Regions from separate parts of the Lentibacillus kimchii genome, predicted to be linked through region 4. Evidence: riboswitches for the same ligand, from Rfam matches in the RefSeq annotation. Region 4 holds a riboswitch; each other region holds the start of a gene.

Region 1 (3,156 bases), 1.0 Mb from region 4:
GTGTTCCGGATACCGTGTTTTTCCACCTTTTCACCATTAAAATCAGCGCCTTGCTCCGGAATATAGGCCTCAAACCCGTTCAAGTTTTCCATGAAATCAAAATTGAAAAATCGGCGGCGAAATTCCCCGTCCGTAACAGCTGGCAAACCTGTCTCCAGCTGTTTATCAACCGCCCGTTCAATCTCCTCATTCTCAACGCTGCGCAGCTTCTCAGCGGAAATGGTGCCTTGCTCAAAATTATCTCTTGCCTCGTGCAGGCGGTCGGGCCGCAGCAGGCTTCCCACCTGATCAGCTGAAAATGGTGCTTTCGTTGTGACGTTCGTCATAGTTAAGCCTCCTCATAAAGATACTTCTCTAAGGCAAAATGGCAAATGACCGTACCGGAAAACCGGACGCTCCTTTGGTTTTGGGTACGATATTAAAGATGACGGCGCCTTTTGCCGGAACCTGATCAAGATTGGTCATCACTTCCACTTGAAACGTATCCTGATTCAGCACGTAGTATTCGGCGACAAGTGCGCCATTCTTCCGGAAATCTGCAGCCGAATCGGTATCAAATGTCTCGTGACCGATGGCTTTAATATGGCGCTGTTCGAATAAAAACTGCAGCGCCTCAACGGACCAGCCCGGCATATGGCTATTGCCCGCGTCATCTTTGTTCTCAAAGGCATCCTGCTCTGGCCAGCGCTTGCTCCAGTCAGTTCGGAGCGCGACAAACGAACCAGGCTCAATCTCACCGTGTTCTTGTTCAAATGCCCGGATATCGTCGATGCTCAATGTAAAGTCAGGGTTGCGCGCGGCCGCCGCTGACTGATCAATCACAATGAGCGGCAGCACCAGTTCCTGGAGCTCCAGCTCATGCACATAACGCTGATCCCCCGGTACAAAATGGATTGGCGCGTCGATATGTGTTCCGTACTGTCCCGGAACGGTGAACGCTTGCGCAAAAAAGCCATCATCATGATCGAACAGCGTCTCAAATTCAGCCGCGTTAAATGCGGAAAAATGCGGTGAATCCGGCCCAAATGCATGTGTCAGATCAATCCATTTTTTCTGCTTTAAAACATTGAACGCCTCAATTAGCGAATTAACCATCGTGATCATCACCCCTTAAATGAAAGCGGAAAGCAAAACAAATAGGATACTAAAAAAGTCTCTTCAATTAAGAAGAGACTTGAATACGATCATTTGCTCTTCTTATCTTAAGCGCCGCACGCCTTCTGGAATTAGCACAGTCACAGACCGATGCTGAGGCTTCCAAGGGCCAGTCCCTCCACCTCTCTGGATAAGAATATATTGCTTCCGTTTTGTTATTAACTACCACAATACATCTGTTATAATAAAAAGTCAACAAAGAATTTTGAAATTTTTTGGTGCCAGGTACATAAATAATGCGAATTGTTTATGTACCTGGCACCACGCACCGCAGGATGTGATAGAATGATAGATATACACAGCCATATATTACCGGGGATTGACGACGGCCACAGACGATCGCCGGCTATGTCCGCGATTTTAATGAGATGCTGGCCCAGGAAGGGATACCGCTCACGGTTTTGCCGGGGCAGGAGTCGCGGATACACGGTGAAATGGCGGACAGGCTCCTGACCGGTGACATTATGCCGCTGAATCAGACGACGAGCTATGTCTTTGTCGAATTACCGTCCGGTCATGTGCCGCGCTATAGCAAGCAATTGTTTTTCGATTTACAAGTGCAGGGCTACATCCCTGTGATCGTGCATCCCGAGCGTAATCGCGAACTTATGGAGCGTCCAGACGAACTGCAGGATTTGGTTAAACACGGCGCGCTCTCACAGGTGACAGCTGCCTGCCTGTCCGGACATTTTGGTAAAAAACGGCAAAAATACGCCAATCAGCTGATCAACGCCAATCTGTCGCATTTCATTGCCTCAGATGCGCATAACACGACATCGCGCGGATTTTGCCTGCAGGAAGCGTATGCGGTGCTGGACAAGGAGCACGGCGCGGACGTCGCGGCGGCCTTCTCGGAAATTGCGAGCTGCTGGTGGCCGGCCAAACGGTTAACCGCCTGCCGCCTGAGTCCATCAAGAAAAAGTCATTTCTCGGTTTGTTTAAATAAAATGAGCGGGAGCATGCCACAGCATGACCAACCTGGTACGATTACTCCAATGCAGGGGAGATCGTTTGCTCAACGTCATGCTTGCTGATGCTCTCGTACTATTAATCTTGCACGTTTAACAAAAAACCTGCCAGCGAATTGCTTGCGATTGTGAAAGCTGTTACCCTATTTGTGACTAGCAGCATTGGGCAAAACGCATTCGCCGATAAATAGTCTGCAGCCACTATATAGGGGAATGCCCAATGACGATGAAATGCATTCCGACGACGTTTATGAGAAAATTTATGCCGGACGCGTTAACGAACGCGCTCATGCAGCGGATCAACACAAAAATACTAGGAAGACTATACAAGAATTGTAGACTTAGAGGAGGTTATCGTTTGGCTACTGTTAAGAAAGCTATTATCCCTGCAGCCGGTCTGGGCACACGTTTTTTGCCGGCAACAAAAGCCATGCCGAAAGAAATGCTTCCGATCGTGGATAAACCGACGATCCAATACATCGTCGAGGAAGCGATTGAATCAGGCATCGAGGATATTATTATCGTCACCGGCAAACATAAACGCGCGATTGAAGACCATTTCGACCGCAACTTTGAACTTGAATACACACTAAAGCAAAAAGAAAAGTATGATTTGCTCGAAAAAGTTAATGACATATCAGACGTGGATATCCATTACATCAGGCAAAAAGAACCAAAAGGACTGGGACATGCCGTCTGGTCCGCACGGAAATTTATCGGCAACGACCCATTCGCTGTCCTGCTGGGTGATAATATCGTCGAATCCGAAACACCTGGCCTGAGGCAGCTGATCGAACAGTATGAGCAAACGGCAAGCTCTGTCATCGGCGTCCAGCAAGTCCCCGATGAGGAAACGAATCGCTATGGCATCGTGGATCCGGATATAAAGGAAGACCGGCGCTACAAAGTCAATTACTTCGTCGAAAAACCCGCCCAGGATGAGGCCCCATCTAATTTGGCGATCATGGGCCGCTACGTCTTGACGCCTAAGATTTTCGAGCATCTTGATAAACATGAAATCGGTGCCGGCGGC
Region 2 (3,156 bases), 460 kb from region 4:
TCGTGTTCGGATGACCTGCAACACTGGGTGTGACGATTCTGTCGATATTCTCCAGTGGGTAGGCTGCACGCGTATTTTCGGTCAGTGACGTGTCATCATAGTCCGGTTCACGCGATGATGGGTCGAGTACAACATTCTCCAGTACGGAGCCAAAACGAATGGCATTGTAAATTTGCGGTTCTTTTTGCGCTGACAGGTTAATACATTTGGCATAGCAGCCGCCTTCAATATTGAAAATGCCGTTCGGACTCCAGCCATGTTCATCATCACCAATTAAGCGCCGGTAAGGATCTGCCGAGAGCGTGGTTTTCCCCGTTCCGGACAGGCCGAAAAATAGGGCAACATCGCCTTCCTGCCCAACGTTTGCCGAACAGTGCATGGATAAGACATTGTTCTGCGGCAAGAGATAGTTCATGACAGAAAAGATCGATTTTTTAATTTCACCAGCATATTCTGTTCCGCCGATCAACACAATCCGCTTCTCAAAGGAAATCAAAATGAAAGTCTCGGAATTGGTTCCGTCGGTATCCGGATCAGCTTTGAATGTTGGGGCGGATATAACAGTGAAATCAGATTCATGTGTTTCTAATTCACCCTTTGTCGGAGGTATGAACAGCTGCCGGGCAAATAGACTGTGCCAGGCATACTCTGTTATAACGTCAATTGGCAGCCGGTAGTTAGGATCAGCCCCAGCAAACCCTCTGAATTGAAAAAGAGCATCTCGATTATGCAGATGAGCTGTTACTTTTTGCAGCAAATTGTCAAAGACGGTTTCATCAATCGGTTGGTTGATTTCACCCCAATCAACGTGTTCATCAGACATATTATCACGGACGATAAATTTATCTTCAGGAGAACGGCCGGTATACGCACCAGTTGTTGCACATACAGCCCCGGTCGCGCTCAGAACACCTTCACCCCGGTTCAGGATTTTTTCTGCTAACTGCGGCACAGCCAGGTTCTTCTGTATATTGTCGTGAGCAAGCAAATCTTGCATCAGTAAGGTGTCTTCTTTTGTTTTCATTTTCAAAACCTGCCTTTTTTTAAGTTCGGCCAAATGATTCTGTTATATTAATTCGCTTATTAGTATAACACATTAAACACATTAGTCCATACTATTTTATGGTTAATCGTATGAATTTTTTATAAATGTGTGATACCAGTCGACAGTGGACAAGTTGACAGCCGAGGGTTATTTCGTTATGATAAAGTTTCGAGCGGATATTCTCTTATTCGGAGCTGGTGGAGGGACAGTCCCAATGAAGCCCGGCAACCATCACGTCTGTGACGAGGTGCTAATCTGGTGCAAGGCTGAAACCTTGAACAATAAGAGTGAAAGGCCTAATCCTTTCCTCATTGTGCGGGAAAGGATTTTTGTTGTGAAGACGTCACTTGATTGCAATTTATGCTGAAAAGAGTTCCGCAGCAAACACTTAAGGAGGACACGGCCACATGGCTGTTAAAAGGCGTTTATTTACATCGGAGTCCGTTACGGAAGGCCATCCGGACAAAATATCTGATCAGATTTCCGATGCCATATTAGATGAAATTCTAACAAAAGATCCAAATGCCCGTGTTGCTTGTGAGACGACTGTGACAACAGGCTTGATTCTGGTATCAGGTGAGATCACGACAACGACATATGTCGATATCCAGGCAATCGTTCGGCAAACGATTAAAGATATTGGTTATACCAGGGCTAAATATGGCTTTGATGCGGAAACATGTGCTGTGCTTACAGCAATTGATGAACAGTCCCCCGATATTGCCGGCGGGGTGGATGCGGCGCTTGAGGAGCGTCAAGGCGAGATGAACGATGACGAAATTGAATCCATCGGAGCAGGCGATCAGGGTCTGATGTTTGGTTTTGCCTGTAATGAGACAGACGAACTGATGCCTTTGCCGATATCGCTGGCTCATAAACTCGCAAAACGTCTCGCCGATGTGCGTAAACATAATGTTCTGAATTACTTGCGCCCTGACGGTAAAACGCAGGTGACGGTGGAATATGATGAACAGGGGACGCCAGTGCGAATTGACACGATCGTCATTTCTGCCCAGCATCATCAGGATATTTCGATAGATCAAATTAAACAGGATTTGATTGAGTCAGTTATTCGTCCGGTTGTGCCGGCAAAATGGCTTGATGACGAAACAAATTATATTATAAATCCAACCGGCCGGTTTGTGATCGGCGGTCCCCGCAGTGATGCAGGGATGACAGGCCGGAAAATTATTGTTGATACGTATGGCGGATATGCCCGGCATGGCGGCGGTGCTTTCAGCGGGAAAGACTGCACAAAGGTTGACCGGTCTGCCGCTTACGCAGCGAGGTACGTTGCTAAAAATATAGTTGCGGCAGGTTTGGCTGAAACATGCGAGGTGCAACTGGCTTATGCGATCGGTGTCAGTGAGCCGGTATCGATAGCAGTTAATACATTTGGCACAGGTATCATGGCTGAGGAGTCGCTTGCAGATGCTATACGCCACGTATTTGATCTTCGTCCAGCAGGAATTGTTCGTATGCTTGATCTGCGTCAGCCGATTTTTAAAGATACAGCTGCCTATGGCCACTTCGGGCGAACGGATAGACTATTTCCGTGGGAAAAAACGGATAAAGTGGAAAAACTTCAGGCACTAACGGTAAAATAGCCCTCTAATAAACATCATTATGAGCTTTCTTCCTGCAGAGAGAAAACGTATTATAAGGGCAGAGGTGCACCCCAAAAGTTAGACTTTAATTTTTGGGGAGCAGTACATATACTTGACGTGTTTCTCGTCAAAGTTAATAACTTAATACTTTCGCAAAAATACGCGCTTCTTTGAAAACAGGTGTTCCCGGATGTAGCTGTGAATCTCTGAGAGAATCCGCTCGATGACCTGGGTTTGGTTTGCTAAGATCCGAACGGAAAAACCAGGCGCCATTAGTTCTGAAAAGCCCAGCTTGCAGTCAGCCGCGTCAGACCTGAATTGTTCTGTCAACGCTTCTATATGTTCGCGCTGCAAATCCTCATTTACCACCAGCATGGAGCCCAAATGCGAGAATCCCTCCATCATACCGATGTCCTGAATATGATCTGTTGCGGGATTTAATTTTAAATGATCAAAGACAGCAAGCTGATCATTCAGGTATACTGTATTTTTGACCTGGATATT
Region 3 (3,156 bases), 800 kb from region 4:
AGCGTTCACCTCGAAATTCAGGCGAAAACTGCGCACATCAATATTGGCTGTGCCGACTGATGCAATTTTGCCATCAACAATCAATGTTTTCGCGTGCAGAAAACCATTTTGATAAATATAAACCTGTGCCCCTGCATTCAACAGATCTCCGATATAAGAGAATGTAGCCCAGTATACAAATGGGTGATCAGGCTTATTTGGAATCATAAGTTTGACATTAACCCCCGACAGGGTTGCAATCCTGAGTGCATCCTGCAGACTGTCATCAGGAATAAAGTAGGGCGTCTGGATGCAGATATACTCTTTTGCCGACATGATCATTTTAATATAGCCGTTTTTAATTTGCTCCCAGTCTGAATCAGGCCCGCTTGAAACAATCTGCATCCCGATGTCACCACCAGCCTTAGGCGTGAAATAGCGCTCATCATACATGATATGATTGCGCGAAGCCTGGTTCCAGTCCAGAATGAACCGGGTCTGCATATTCTCAACTGCATTGCCGACGACCCGCAGATGCGTGTCCCGCCAAAAGCCGAACCTGCGATTATAACCGAGGTATTCATCACCGATGTTAAACCCGCCAATATAACCGATTGCACCATCAATGATAGCCAGTTTGCGGTGGTTGCGGTAATTAATTTTTAAATTGACTTTAGGGATTTTCGGCGGAAAAAAAGATTCAATCATGACCCCCTCTTGTTTCAGTCGCCGCAAGAAGTTCCGGTTAATTTTCCGTGACCCCATATCATCGTAAAGAACGCGCACTTCCAGCCCTTGCCGCGCCTTTCGGATAAGTATTTTGGCTGTCCGCTCACCAAGCCAGTCATTGCGGAGAATATAATACTGCAGATGAATATGATCCGTCGCCTGTTCCATGTCCTGCATAAGGGTCTGAAATTTTTTCGCGCCATCTGTAAAGATCTTAACATCATTATTTTGTGTCAAAATCGCATCATCATTGCGCAGATGCAAATAATACAGATCTTTATAATCAGCCAACGCATCATTTTTAAAATGGAACGTGCCGTTTTCCAGTGCTCGCAGCTGTTTTTGGACAGCAAATTTCACCCCTAGTCTGGCTTTGGTATCCCATGTAAAGATATGCTGGCCACTGATCCGTCTGCCGAAAATTAAATATAAAATAAATCCAAGTATCGGAATGAACAAAAGGACCATTAGCCAGGCCCATGTTGTGGACGCATCTTTTCGTTCCAGAAAGATAACCGTAAAAGCCAGGGCAATGTTCAAAACAAGGATCAAGCCTAGAAAGAATGATATAATGTTCACTTGTTAAAACCCCTCTTCAGCATATGGCCACTATCCATAATATAGCATAATTTTCCTTCATACGTTAGAGCCAAGCTGGATGTGCTGTTAATTTGCCCTTTTGTCATAAACCGTATAACCTCTTAGCCAGATACTAGGTGAAAGTCTCTGGAATAACTTTATAAAACTGCCTGATTAAGCACCATTTCACCTCCCAGCTGAGATACATATAGTTGACATCTCTCACTAAATGATATACCCAGCGATAAAATTTTAAAAACAACTTGACGAACGCCCACCAGGTCATCTATAATATTCAGTTAATTAATAAAAATTAAAATCTCTTATTGCGAGCGGTGGAGGGACCAGGCCCAATGAAACCCGGCAACCATCAAGTCCGGCGATATGACTTTGAAAGGTGCTAAATCCTGCAGACTAGAGCAGATTCTGACAGATAAGAGAAGGATTAGCGCTATGTCAGCCTCCTTCTTTTCTGAAGGAGGTTTTCTTTTCCTGGTTAACGGAATGATGATGCCAATTGGCTAAGAAAGCCCGCAATCATTTTCAAAGGAGGAATTCCAATGACACCATTCAACCTGTACAGTCAAGAGACTCAATTACTTCACGGAGGGCAGAAACCCGATCCAGAAACAGGGGCGCGAGCGGTCCCGATTCATCAGACAACATCCTATGTTTTTGACGACACGGAGCACGCACACAATCTCTTCGGCCTGACCGAAGAGGGTAATATCTACTCACGTATGATGAACCCCACCGTCGATGCTTTCGAGCAGCGAATGGCTCTTTTGGAGGATGGCTCAGCAGCTGTTGCCGTTGCTTCCGGCATGGCTGCCATTACACTGTCGATTTTAAACCTGGCCAGCAGTGGTGATGAGATTATCGCCGACAGCAGTCTGTACGGCGGGACACACAACTTGTTCGCCAATACCCTGCCCAGATACGGCATCCATGTCACATTTGTCGATGGAACCGATCCAGCCGCTTTCGAAAAAGCCATCACCGCCAATACAAAAGCCTTTTTCGGCGAAATTATTACCAATCCAGGCCTGAACATATTGGATGTGGAGACCATTGCCGCGATAGCACACCGAAACGGGATCCCGCTTATCATTGATAATACATTCGCTACACCTTACGGGACGCGGCCTATCAGCTGGGGTGCTGATGTTGTCGTCCATTCAGCCACTAAATGGATTGGCGGTCACGGCACGGCAATTGCAGGTGTCGTTATCGATGGCGGACGTTTTCAATGGGATAATGGCAACTTCCCCGAATTCACAGAACCAGATGACAGCTATAATGGTCTGCGTTATGCCGATCTAAGTCCGGCAGCGTTTGCCATGAAATTGCGTGTCCAGCTATTACGTGATATTGGTGCCTGTTTGAGCCCGCAAAATGCTTTTTTATTGCTGCAGGGCCTGGAAACACTGCACTTGAGGGTCGAACGTCATAACGCAAATGCTGCTGTTGTAGCAGATTTTCTGAACAGCCACCCAGCCGTTGAATGGGTAAATTACCCAGGACATCCGGGGCACCCCTCGCATCAATTGGCCAATAAATATTTAGACAGTGGTTACGGCTCTATCATTACATTTGGCGTTGAAGGGGGACGAAAAGTCGGCCAGGAGCTAATTGACAATGTGACGCTCTGGTCCCATGTTGCCAACGTAGGCGATGCGAAGTCGCTGATCATTCACCCGGCCTCAACCACTCACCAGCAGTTAAGTACAGATGAACTGACGCAAAGCGGTGTAACGGAAGAATTAGTTCGCTTGTCAGTTGGCCTTGAAGCAACACAGGATATTTTGGCTGATCTGGATCAGGCCATTGCGAAAGCCTCCGGGCGGCCAGCTGCCATCCAGCCAACCG
Region 4 (3,156 bases):
CTCCTCAAGATAGGGCTGTGCATCGAGAATGGCCTGTGGTGTCTGATCATCGATACTGCTTTGATCCACTGGCGATTTGCCGCCCTGTGGACTTGCAACCATAACCGTGTAGCCCTGCTCTTTAAATTCATTGTAGGCTTCTGCAAATTCGGATAGCCATATACCCGATTTGATCTCTTCTGTAATCTTTTCATGATTGGTTACGACCATTAGAATATTTTTAGGCATATTAGTGTGTCTCCTAACGCAAATTTATCCCGTACACTGTTCATCATAAATTGTTGGCGTGAAAAAATAAAGCAGGGTGCTTGAAAGTAGGTATTCGTCACAATATGATCCTTTAATGGGTAAATGTTACAATCGAACTATTCTTTAATTAACGTGCTGGGAGGGTCCCTTTTTGTCTGATGAACAGGACCATTCGTTTCGCGATATGACATTAAAAGATAAAATCGTTACTGTTATTGGCGCCACGCTGTTTATGAGCCTGGTTCTCGGTTTTGTGTTAGCGATGTTCTTCTTTGGTTTTGCGGGTGCATTTGAGCTGCTGGGCGTTCAGTACCAGTCGATTTGGTCCCTTCTGTTGTTTGTGGCCAGCTTTTTTATCCTGGGAACGGTGGTTGATCTGCCGTTTGAGGCGATGGCTGAACTGTCTGTTAAAAATATGACAGGCAGGGGATTCGCATTTTTTGTTCAATTGCTTTTTTCGTTTGCGTCGAACTGGTTAGTTATTGTGGCGGTGGATGCGTTTATAGACAGTATCACACTTTCGGGTGGAACCAAGCTGATTCTTTCATTACTGCTGGCGGTCCTGGACCCTGTATTTGATAATAAACAGAAGGGGCATGATCAAGCAGTTTAAGCGGCTTACGGCCATAAGTATCACCATTCGATTCACTTTTTACAGGTACGGCTATTGACACATGCAGCTTCTTCTATTATACTTTCGAATTATCAACCAATTTCATATGACTTATCCAGAGCGGCTGAGGGAACTGGCCCTGTGAAGCCCGGCAACCTGCAAATATGCAAGGTGCTAAATCCAGCAATTCGCGTTTTGAGCGTTTTGACAGATAAGGTGTCCGGACTAACGCCTTCCAAAACGGAGGGCTTTTTTATTCCCTTAAAACGCCGGCACAGCCATTTGTTTGCAGGCCGAGTGTTCAGTCTGCCTTGCTTAACTGTCCTGGACGCAGACGCGCGAAACTATCATGAATGGAGGAGTAGACATGGATACATCAGATTTGAATAAAGGGCGTGCATCGGCGTTAATCCCGTTTGTCATTTTTCTCGTCCTGTTTATCGGTTCCGGTATTATCAGTGGTGACTTTTATAAACTGCCTATTTTGGTAGCGGTCTTTATCGCTATTCTGGCAGCTTTATTGATGAACCGGAAAATGCCTTTTAACGACAAGCTGGATTATCTGACTAAAGGAGCAGGGCATCCGAATATTATGCTTATGGTCATTATTTACCTGCTGGCAGGTGCTTTTTCTGAAGTGGCTAAAGGCGTTGGGGCTGTTGATTCGACGGTGAATCTCGGTCTGACAATTCTGCCGGAAAGTCTCTTGGTTGTGGGCTTGTTTGTGATTGGCTGCTTCATTTCCATTTCTATGGGAACATCGGTGGGCACGGTTGTGGCACTTGGCCCCATTGGTGTCGGTTTGGCTGATGAGACAGGCATGAGCATGCCACTGATTTTGGGTGCGATCATCAGCGGTGCCATGTTCGGGGATAATTTGTCGATTATTTCGGATACAACGATTGCTGCTGTCAAAACGCAGGCTGTGAAGATGAGCGATAAATTTAAGGTGAATATTTTCATCGCGCTGCCTACTGCTGTTATAACGGCGGTTGTGTTTGGTGTTCTGACATGGAACGCCGGCGGCTCCATTAGCGGTGAGCATCCATTTGAGTTGATTAAAGTGCTGCCGTATCTTGCTGTCCTTATTTTTGCTGTTATAGGTGTTAATGTCATTTATGTCCTGATCGGCGGCATTGCGTTAGCGGGAGCTGTTGGTTTTTATGAAAGTTCCTTTAATGTCATGGCTTTTTTGACGAAGCTTGGCGATGGCATGGCAGGCATGCAGGAACTGGCGCTGTTAGCCATTTTACTGGGCGGATTGGTTGAACTTATCCGTGTGAATGGCGGGATTGATTTTCTGTTGCGGACAATCAGCAAGCGCATTAACTCAAGAAAAGGGGCTGAAGTTGGTATTGCCGGGATTGTTGGGGTGTTTGACCTGTCAACGGCTAACAATACCATTGCGATTATCAGTGTCGGTTCCCTGGCCAAGCAAATTTCGGAGCGCTTTGGCATTGATCCGCGCCGCACAGCCAGTGTTCTGGATATTTTCGGCAGTGCTTTCCAGGGCATTTTACCATATGGTGCGCAATTATTGGCAATTGCCGGCGTGGCGTCGATATCGCCTGTCGCCATTATGCCGTACTGCATTTATCCGATTTTATTAGGAATTGCTGGCTTGATTGCTATTGCAGCAGGTTTTCCGCGCTTTTCTGTACGGGAAAACGGCTAATCTCCTGCGGGAAAAGAGGTATAGGTGAGACCCTGGCGTGCGATAAGCACAGCGCAAAGCTTCCCGGAAAAGCTTGTGGGCGCAACAAGCACGAGGGGGCTCACCAGCCGCCCGCGAAAAAGCTACCTTTATTTCCGGAGCGGTTGATTGTTCATTTTAATCTGGTTGTTTTGTTTGCTATGACACGCGTTTGTTCTGCTGAGTCGCTATCTGTCAGCTGGCAACATCCCGTTTGCTAAAGACGAGCCACGATAAAGCTATGAAAATAGCAAAGTAAACGATCAGCATGGTAATCGAGAAACCGAGCGTCATACCCTCAATAACGGGCGATCCGCTAACGGTGTACTGCTCAAGATCGGTGTTGGCAAACAGGATATATTTAGCCCAGTCGTAGTCATTGAAAGCTGTAACAATCGTATTTCCTGTAAACATAAGAAAAATAGCGGCTCCGATTGCCAGCGTATTATTTCGGAATACGGCGGAAATCATAAACGCGAATGTTCCCATCATGACCAGATTGATGAGCTTATACCCATAATCAGCGAATACGTCGCCGACAATAAATGTCTGCCGGAAACCTTCACTGGTATCTAAAATATTATTTTGCAGCACAACTTCA

What was found. A riboswitch is a leader RNA that binds a small molecule or an ion and turns the genes downstream of it on or off. The one in region 4 is predicted to bind S-adenosylmethionine.
Region 1: it holds a riboswitch for S-adenosylmethionine, as region 4 does, so the genes downstream of both, ACZ444_RS12545 (cyclase family protein) here and ACZ444_RS03820 (Na+/H+ antiporter NhaC family protein) in region 4, are expected to answer to the same signal.
Region 2: it holds a riboswitch for S-adenosylmethionine, as region 4 does, so the genes downstream of both, metK (methionine adenosyltransferase) here and ACZ444_RS03820 (Na+/H+ antiporter NhaC family protein) in region 4, are expected to answer to the same signal.
Region 3: it holds a riboswitch for S-adenosylmethionine, as region 4 does, so the genes downstream of both, ACZ444_RS13730 (PLP-dependent aspartate aminotransferase family protein) here and ACZ444_RS03820 (Na+/H+ antiporter NhaC family protein) in region 4, are expected to answer to the same signal.

Annotation. Positions count from the first base shown of each region.
Region 1 is NZ_AP043934.1:2,387,239-2,390,394, reverse strand. Features, by position in the region: gene ACZ444_RS12550 (5-methyltetrahydropteroyltriglutamate--homocysteine S-methyltransferase) at 1-326, opposite strand, end outside; gene ACZ444_RS12545 (cyclase family protein) at 355-1,095, opposite strand; SAM riboswitch class I at 1,195-1,292, opposite strand; partial or broken gene ACZ444_RS12540 (tyrosine-protein phosphatase) at 1,441-2,101, shown strand; gene galU (UTP--glucose-1-phosphate uridylyltransferase GalU) at 2,482-3,156, shown strand, end outside.
Region 2 is NZ_AP043934.1:1,139,054-1,142,209, forward strand. Features, by position in the region: gene pckA (phosphoenolpyruvate carboxykinase (ATP)) at 1-1,024, opposite strand, end outside; SAM riboswitch class I at 1,227-1,333, shown strand; gene metK (methionine adenosyltransferase) at 1,453-2,652, shown strand; gene ACZ444_RS06190 (urease accessory protein UreD) at 2,794-3,156, opposite strand, start outside.
Region 3 is NZ_AP043934.1:2,632,189-2,635,344, forward strand. Features, by position in the region: gene cls (cardiolipin synthase) at 1-1,287, opposite strand, end outside; SAM riboswitch class I at 1,608-1,727, shown strand; gene ACZ444_RS13730 (PLP-dependent aspartate aminotransferase family protein) at 1,848-3,156, shown strand, end outside.
Region 4 is NZ_AP043934.1:676,986-680,141, forward strand. Features, by position in the region: gene ACZ444_RS03810 (type 1 glutamine amidotransferase domain-containing protein) at 1-228, opposite strand, end outside; gene ACZ444_RS03815 (YrvL family regulatory protein) at 401-862, shown strand; SAM riboswitch class I at 971-1,080, shown strand; gene ACZ444_RS03820 (Na+/H+ antiporter NhaC family protein) at 1,230-2,537, shown strand; gene ACZ444_RS03825 (ABC transporter permease) at 2,751-3,156, opposite strand, start outside.